Regions from separate parts of the Arthrobacter sp. NPDC056727 genome, predicted to be linked through region 3. Evidence: riboswitches for the same ligand, from Rfam matches in the RefSeq annotation. Region 3 holds a riboswitch; each other region holds the start of a gene.

Region 1 (2,258 bases), on a different contig from region 3:
CATGCCTCCGTCATAGTCCAGTCATTGAGATTGTGCCCGTCACAGGACCTGCGAATTATTCGGACTAATTCAAAATAGGCTAAGCTTGCAGTGGACGTACGGGCAGACAGCCGGTGCTGCGCCGCCGTCGGTTATTGCGACCGCCGCTGCAGCCAGCCGGCTCCCGGTGCGGCGGGCCCGCGGTACGGTGGGACGGACACACATACTGTGCTCGAGGAGCTGAGCTGAATGACGGATCTGATCGACACCACGGAGATGTACCTTCGCACCATCCTGGAGCTGGAGGAAGAGAACATCGTGGCGCTTCGGGCACGCATCGCCGAACGCCTCCGCCATTCGGGCCCCACCGTTTCGCAGACCATCGGCCGGATGGAGCGCGACGGCCTCGTCGTCGTCTCCGGCGACCGCCACCTCGAACTGACCGAAGTGGGCCGCAAACGCGCCACCGAGGTGATGCGCAAGCACCGGCTCGCGGAGCGCCTCCTTGCCGACGTGATCGGACTCGACTGGGCGTACGTCCATGACGAGGCCTGCCGCTGGGAGCACGTCATGAGCGAACGGGTGGAGCGCCGGATCTACGAAATGCTCGACCACCCCACCGAGTCGCCCTACGGCAACCCGATTCCCGGCCTCGCGGCACTCGGCGGCCAGCCGGCCCGGCCGTTCGCGGACGGTGTGCTGAACCTGCTCGATGCCATGACCGGCTACGGCCCCGCCTCCAAGGTCACCGTCAGCCGCCTGGCAGAACCCATCCAGGTGGAGCCGGAACTGCTCGTCCAGCTGGATGAGGGCGGGATCCGGCCCGGCGCTGCCGTGTCGCTGGAACGCGTGGGGGAGTACATCTCCGTCCGCGTTCCCGGCTTCGAGGGCGCTCTCGAGCTGCCGCCGGAAGTCGCGGCGCACGTGTTCGTCCGCGTGGACTGACTTCAAATTGCCCCTTCGGGGCGGGCGTCGCTTCTTGTCAGACATCTGCAGGCAGGATGACCTACCACTTTTGCACAGTGAATATAACGGAATTATTACTGCGTTCTTTAATCGCCTATAGTTAAACGGCAGCGCCGATACAAAAGCGTTACCTGATCTGGAGCCGAACCCTGCCAGCAGATCAGTAGCGCGAGTCACCCACTGGCAGGGGCGGGGGAACCACAACCGGCTGTTTCAGCAGCCTTGGGGTGAAGTCCGCAGCAGCAAGTCTTTTCCGCAGAAGGAATCCTCCCTGGATACCCCTGTGCCGGATGGGGCCTGTCACGGCGGACCGGGTCTATGCACTCTCTGACCCGAATCCGACAGCTAACTTCGCAGGCTATCCAGAGAGGAAGCAGTACTTGTCCATGCAGAATGCCCGGGGCCGCCGCCGCGCGTCCGGTCCCGCTCCGGAGCCGCGCCCCGCGGAGGCCATTGCCGCGGACCGTCCCCGGGACGCCCAGCGTGAAGCGCGCCGCCGCCGGGGTCCGTTCCGGCAGGTTACGGATTTCGCTTCGGCCAGTGGCGTCGGGCAGAAAGCCGGCGTTGCCCTTGCGGCCACCGGCCTGCTGCTGACTGTTACCGTCCCTGCCACCGGCCCTGTACTGGCTGCCGGAGAGCAGCAGGGAGGGGCATCCGCTTCTGCAGCCTCACCGGCCCAGCCGAAGGTCTCGGCGGAAGCGGCAGCCAAGATCGATTTCAGCCGCACGTCCGTCTCCACCACCGGAGACCCGGACGGAAAGCTCAAGCAGCTCCTCAGTGCCCAGTCGGCCGGCAGCATCAGCCGTGCGGCTTCGGCCGGCACCCTGGGTGGGCCACTGACCACGCTGGTCAAGTCTTCGCCGTTCGGTTACCGGGTCAGCCCGATCACCGGCGGTGCCGGTGAGTTCCACCGCGGCCAGGACTTTGCCGCCCAGTGCGGCACGGAGGTCCTTGCTGCGGCCAGCGGCACAGTCACGTTCTCGGGGTGGCACCCGTACGGGGGAGGCAACCGCGTGGTCATCGACCACGGCAACGGCCTGGAAACCACGTACAACCACCTGTCGTCCTCCAGCGTCCAGGTTGGCCAGAAGGTCACCCGGGGCGAAATAATCGCCCTCAGCGGGACCACCGGCGCCTCAACCGGCTGCCACCTCCACTTCGAGGTGATGGTCAACGGGGAAGTCGTTGATCCCATGGGCTGGCTCTGAGCCAAGCCGAGTGAGCACTCTCATTCCTGTGACACGCCGTGACCTGAATGTGACTTTCGCTCCGAACTGCTGTACCGTCTAAACCGCGTCAACTTCGCCGAAGTT
Region 2 (2,258 bases), on a different contig from region 3:
ATGTGCCGCTCACGTGGGAAACCTTCCAGACCATCGCCCCGTTCTCGCTGTCCATGGCGCTCGTGGGGCTGCTGGAATCACTCATGACGTCCAAACTCGTGGACGACATCACCGACACCCGCTCCAACAAGACCCGCGAATCCTGGGGCCAGGGCGTGGCCAACATCGTCACCGGGTTCCTGGGCGGCATGGGCGGCTGCGCCGTGATCGGGCAGACGATGATCAACGTCAAGGGCTCCGGCGCCCGCAGCAGGGTGTCCACGTTCCTCGCGGGCGTCTTCCTGCTGGTGCTGGTGGTGACCCTTGGCGACATCGTGGGACTCATCCCCATGGCGGCGCTGGTGGCCGTGATGATCTTCGTCTCGGCCATCACCTTCGACTGGCACTCGGTTGCACCCGCAACGCTAAAGCGGCTGCCCAAGTCCGAGACCGCCGTCATGCTCATCACGGTGGGCACTGTGGTGGTCACGCACAACCTGGCGATCGGCGTCGGCGTCGGTGTGCTGGCGGCGATGGCGATGTTCGCCCGCCGGGTGGCCCATTTCGCCACCGTGGAGCGGACGGAAGTGGAGCTCAACGGCCGGACGGTGGCCACCTACACCGTGGACGGCGAACTGTTCTTTGCCTCCTCCAACGACCTCTACACGCAGTTCGACTACGCCCGCGACGCCGACCCGCACGTCCATAGCGTGGTGATCGACCTGCACGCCTCACACCTGTGGGACGCCTCCACCGTCGCCGTCCTGGATGCGGTCACGGAGAAATACCGCAGGAACGGCCGCGAGGTGGAACTGGTCGGCCTCAACTCGGCCAGCATCCAGATGCGGGAACGGCTGGCCGGCAAACTCAACGCCGAGTGAGCTTCATCACGCTATTTTGGACGCGCCCCTTTATCTGACGCGGGCCAACAAAGAATGAACAACACGCCCCCGTTACCTTAATGTGACATTAGGGAAAGCCTCCCGTACGGTGGAAAACGTGCCTTTTTCACCGAGGGGCACTCCCGCGCTGATTGCCTAACTCTGCCGCAGCCCGAGGAACCAACCGAACACCCATGTCAGGCAGAGACGGGGAAACCACTTTTCGGCCCGCTTGAAGCGGGCCTTGGGGTGAAGCCGCGCAGTTCCTGACCACGCTCAGGACCGCGGCCGGGTGCCTCCCACCCGAATCCGACAGCTCACCTCGCAGGCATCGGGAGAGGCTTCTTCATGTCGTTCCGCTTTATTTCTGGCCGCCGTGCTGCGGCCATCCTTGCCGCATCCGGACTGGCCTTCACCGGCACCGTCGCGGCCAACGCCGCAAACGTTCCGGCCCAGCCGGCGAAGGCTCCGGTCTCCGCCCCCGAGGCCGCCAGCCAGATCCAGGCTCCCCTGAGCGCTGCCTCCAGCATCAAAATCGAGTTTGACCGCACCGCGGTCAAGTCGGCCCCGGCTCCCGTGGCAGCGCCCGCCGTCGAAAAGCCCGCAGCCGCGAAGCCCGCGGCGAAGAGGGCGGTAACGCCTGTCGTTGCCGCCGCACCCAAGGCCGCACCGGCCGCTGCCGCGCCGAAGATCACCGTCAAGGCCGCCGCTCCGGCGCCGAAGGCACCCGTCAAGGCAGCGGCAGGCGTCAACGCCGCCATGCTGGCCTCCGCCTACGCCCAGATCGGCATCACGCAGGACTGCACCGCCATGGTTGAGAAGGCCCTCGGCGCGGCCGGCATCCACGTGGGCGACCTCGCCCCGATGCAGTTCCTGAACTACGGCAAGGTGGTCTCCACCCCGCAGCCCGGCGACATGGTGGTCCAGTCCGGCCACGTGGCCATCTACGCTGGCGCCGGCAAGGTCGTCAGCGGCGGCATGAACGGCATCAACGCCACCATGGCCCACCCGCTGTCCTGGCTCACGGCCACGGGTCCCGTCACGTTCGTGCGCGCGGCCTAGCGGAGGCCTCGCGGAGGTAAAGAAAACCGCCGTGTTCCGCTGCCTTGGGGGCGGCGGAACACGGCTACCCCCAAGGTGCTCCCACCTTTCCATAGGGATGGCGGGACACACTGGCCATGCCTGATGAAAGACCGCAGTCTCCGGCTGCGAGCCAGGATCGCCGGGTCCGGATTGTCCCCCATGCATTCCGGATCCGGCGCCTGCCTGCCTGCCTGCAGCGGAGGGCAGCAACCAGCCTCAGCCCCGGACGGTGCGGTTCCGCCCCTGGGACTTGGCTTCGTAAAGGGCAACGTCCGCGGCCGCAATCACCTCATCGAGGTCAGCGGTTTCCGCGTT
Region 3 (2,258 bases):
CGGAACGCATGACCGCGCTGGTGGAGGACCTCCTGCTGCTCGCCCGGCTCGACGAGGGCCAGCCGCTCAAACTCAGCGACGTGGATCTCACGCAGCTCGTGATCGAGACCGTCAGCGATGAAAAAGTCATGGCGCCGGACCGGGCGTGGCATCTCGACCTTCCGGAGGAACCGGTATCGGTCCGGGGCGACGCCTCGCAGCTGCACCAGGTGCTGGTCAACCTGCTCTCGAACGCACGCAAGCACACTCCGCCCGGCACCACGGTGACCACCGGCGTCCTGCGCTCAGCCGACGGCAGTGCTGTGATTACTGTCACGGACGACGGCGCCGGCATCCCGCCCGAATTCGTGGACAAGGTCTTCGCGCGCTTCGCCCGCGCAGACGCGTCACGTGCGACGCCGGCAAGGTCGGCCCTGGCGCCGGCACCGGCGGCGGCGAAGGGCTCCGCCGCAGGTGGCGAAACCGCGCCAACCGCCCTCCGCACCCCCGCATCACAGGGGGAGCCGGGGATTTCGCAGGGAGACGCGGGCGTGGCTTCGGCGGAGGGAACCAGCGGCCTGGGCCTGTCCATCGTGCAGTCCATCGTCGAGGCGCACGGCGGCACGGTCGAGGTGACATCCCGGCCCGGCCGGACCGAATTTGCCGTCCGGCTCCCCACGCAAGGCGCCGCGCCGTCGTCGTGATGTCCGTTACCTAAATGTGACTTAATCAAAAGCCTCCTGTACCGTCGATAGGGTGCGGCCGCCACTGGAGCCGCATCTCCGGATTGACGCCCAGCTCTGCCGCTTCCCGGATTCCGCTACATCAGGCAGAGGCGGGGGAACCAGAGTCCCGGGCTTTCCGCATCAGCCCTTGGGGTGAAGCCGACACGTGAATTTTCCGTGCGGCCGGATGACCTCATCCGAACCCGACAGCTAACTCCGCAGGTGTTGAGAGGCAATCCACCATGTCTGAATTCAAGATTCAGGCGCGCCCTGAACGCGCCTCGAACAAGCCTGGCCGCACGACGTCACGCCCCGGCATTTCCCGGCACCGCGCCGAACCGACGCCGCCCACGACGGCATTGGGCCGCTTCGCCGCAAACCTTCCGTCCTTTGGGCGCCGGGCAGCCATCCTGACCACCGCAGCCGCCGTGCTCGTGGGCGTCGGCGCCGCCGGCCAGGCCGCCGACCAGGCTGCGCCGTCCGCCGCCCCGACGACAGCGGCCACCGCTGACGCCGGGCAGACGCTGAGCTTCGACAAGACGCTGATCTCCGCCCTTCCGGCCCCGACTGCGGCGTCCATCGCGGCGCAGTCCGCCACCAAGGCGACCGCCAAGGCCACCCCGAAGCCGGCCGCCAAGGCTGCTCCTGTTGCCAAGGTTGCCGTCAAGGCCGCCCCGAAGCCGGCCGCCAAGGCTGCTCCTGTTGCCAAGGTTGCCGTCAAGGTGGCCCCCGTGAAGGCTGCTGCCCCGGTCGCCGTGAATGATCCCGCCGGCGCGCAGGCCTACGCGGCCAGCAAGCTCGGTTCCTTCGGCTGGTCCGCAGACCAGATGCAGTGCCTGAACCGGCTCTGGACCAAGGAATCGGAATGGCGCACCACGGCCACCAACGCCAGCAGCGGCGCCTACGGCATCGTGCAGTCGCTGCCCGCCGAGAAGATGGCGAGCTCCGGCGCGGACTACCGCACCAACTACCGCACTCAGATCAACTGGGGCCTGGGCTACATCAAGGAGCGTTACGGCTCCCCGTGCGATGCGCTGAACTGGCACCTCGCCAACAACTGGTACTGACCGGTTGCCGCGGCCGGACCGGCTGACGGCGAACATTTCTGCACCGCTTTAGGGTGACCGGCTTTGATGCCGAGGGCCCCGGATCCGCCAGGATCCGGGGCCCTTTTGCTGCCCACGCCCCTCCCGCAGCGGGCAAAGTGGCGCAGAAATGCGGCCACCCCCGTTCAAAACATCACGCCGAAACACTTCCACAGCCCCTGCACAGCTTCGCCCTAAAACCCTCATAACAGCGGCCGCCACTGTTGTTGCATGACCATCACTGACCACGCCTCCGGAACCCAGCCCCGCCCACCGCTGCACACCCAGCTGCACACGCTCCAGGCAGCCGGCGCGGCCGGCCATGCCCCGGCCTGCACCCCAGGCAGGCACCCCCGGCGGCAGCCCATCGACACCTCCGCCGCGGTTCCGGTCCTGGACGTGACCATCCCGGTCTACAACGAGGAGCGCGACCTGGAGGAGTGCCTGCGCCGGCTGCACACCTACCTGC

The links. Region 3 has a riboswitch for cyclic di-AMP ahead of ACFRAH_RS12140 (hypothetical protein). Riboswitches for the same ligand answer to the same signal wherever they lie in the genome.
Region 1: linked by a shared signal. The riboswitch ahead of ACFRAH_RS02015 (M23 family metallopeptidase) and the one ahead of ACFRAH_RS12140 (hypothetical protein) in region 3 are both predicted to bind cyclic di-AMP.
Region 2: linked by a shared signal. The riboswitch ahead of ACFRAH_RS20595 (hypothetical protein) and the one ahead of ACFRAH_RS12140 (hypothetical protein) in region 3 are both predicted to bind cyclic di-AMP.

The regions. Positions count from the first base shown of each region.
Region 1 covers NZ_JBHTZA010000002.1:44,644-46,901, forward strand. The annotation lists gene ACFRAH_RS02010 (metal-dependent transcriptional regulator) at 229-924, shown strand; cyclic di-AMP (ydaO/yuaA leader) riboswitch at 1,076-1,320, shown strand; gene ACFRAH_RS02015 (M23 family metallopeptidase) at 1,332-2,153, shown strand.
Region 2 covers NZ_JBHTZA010000027.1:7,592-9,849, forward strand. The annotation lists gene ACFRAH_RS20590 (SulP family inorganic anion transporter) at 1-860, shown strand, start outside; cyclic di-AMP (ydaO/yuaA leader) riboswitch at 1,004-1,205, shown strand; gene ACFRAH_RS20595 (hypothetical protein) at 1,209-1,922, shown strand; gene ACFRAH_RS20600 (GGDEF domain-containing protein) at 2,160-2,258, opposite strand, start outside.
Region 3 covers NZ_JBHTZA010000010.1:107,181-109,438, reverse strand. The annotation lists gene ACFRAH_RS12145 (ATP-binding protein) at 1-683, shown strand, start outside; cyclic di-AMP (ydaO/yuaA leader) riboswitch at 778-941, shown strand; gene ACFRAH_RS12140 (hypothetical protein) at 947-1,771, shown strand; gene ACFRAH_RS12135 (glycosyltransferase) at 2,021-2,258, shown strand, end outside.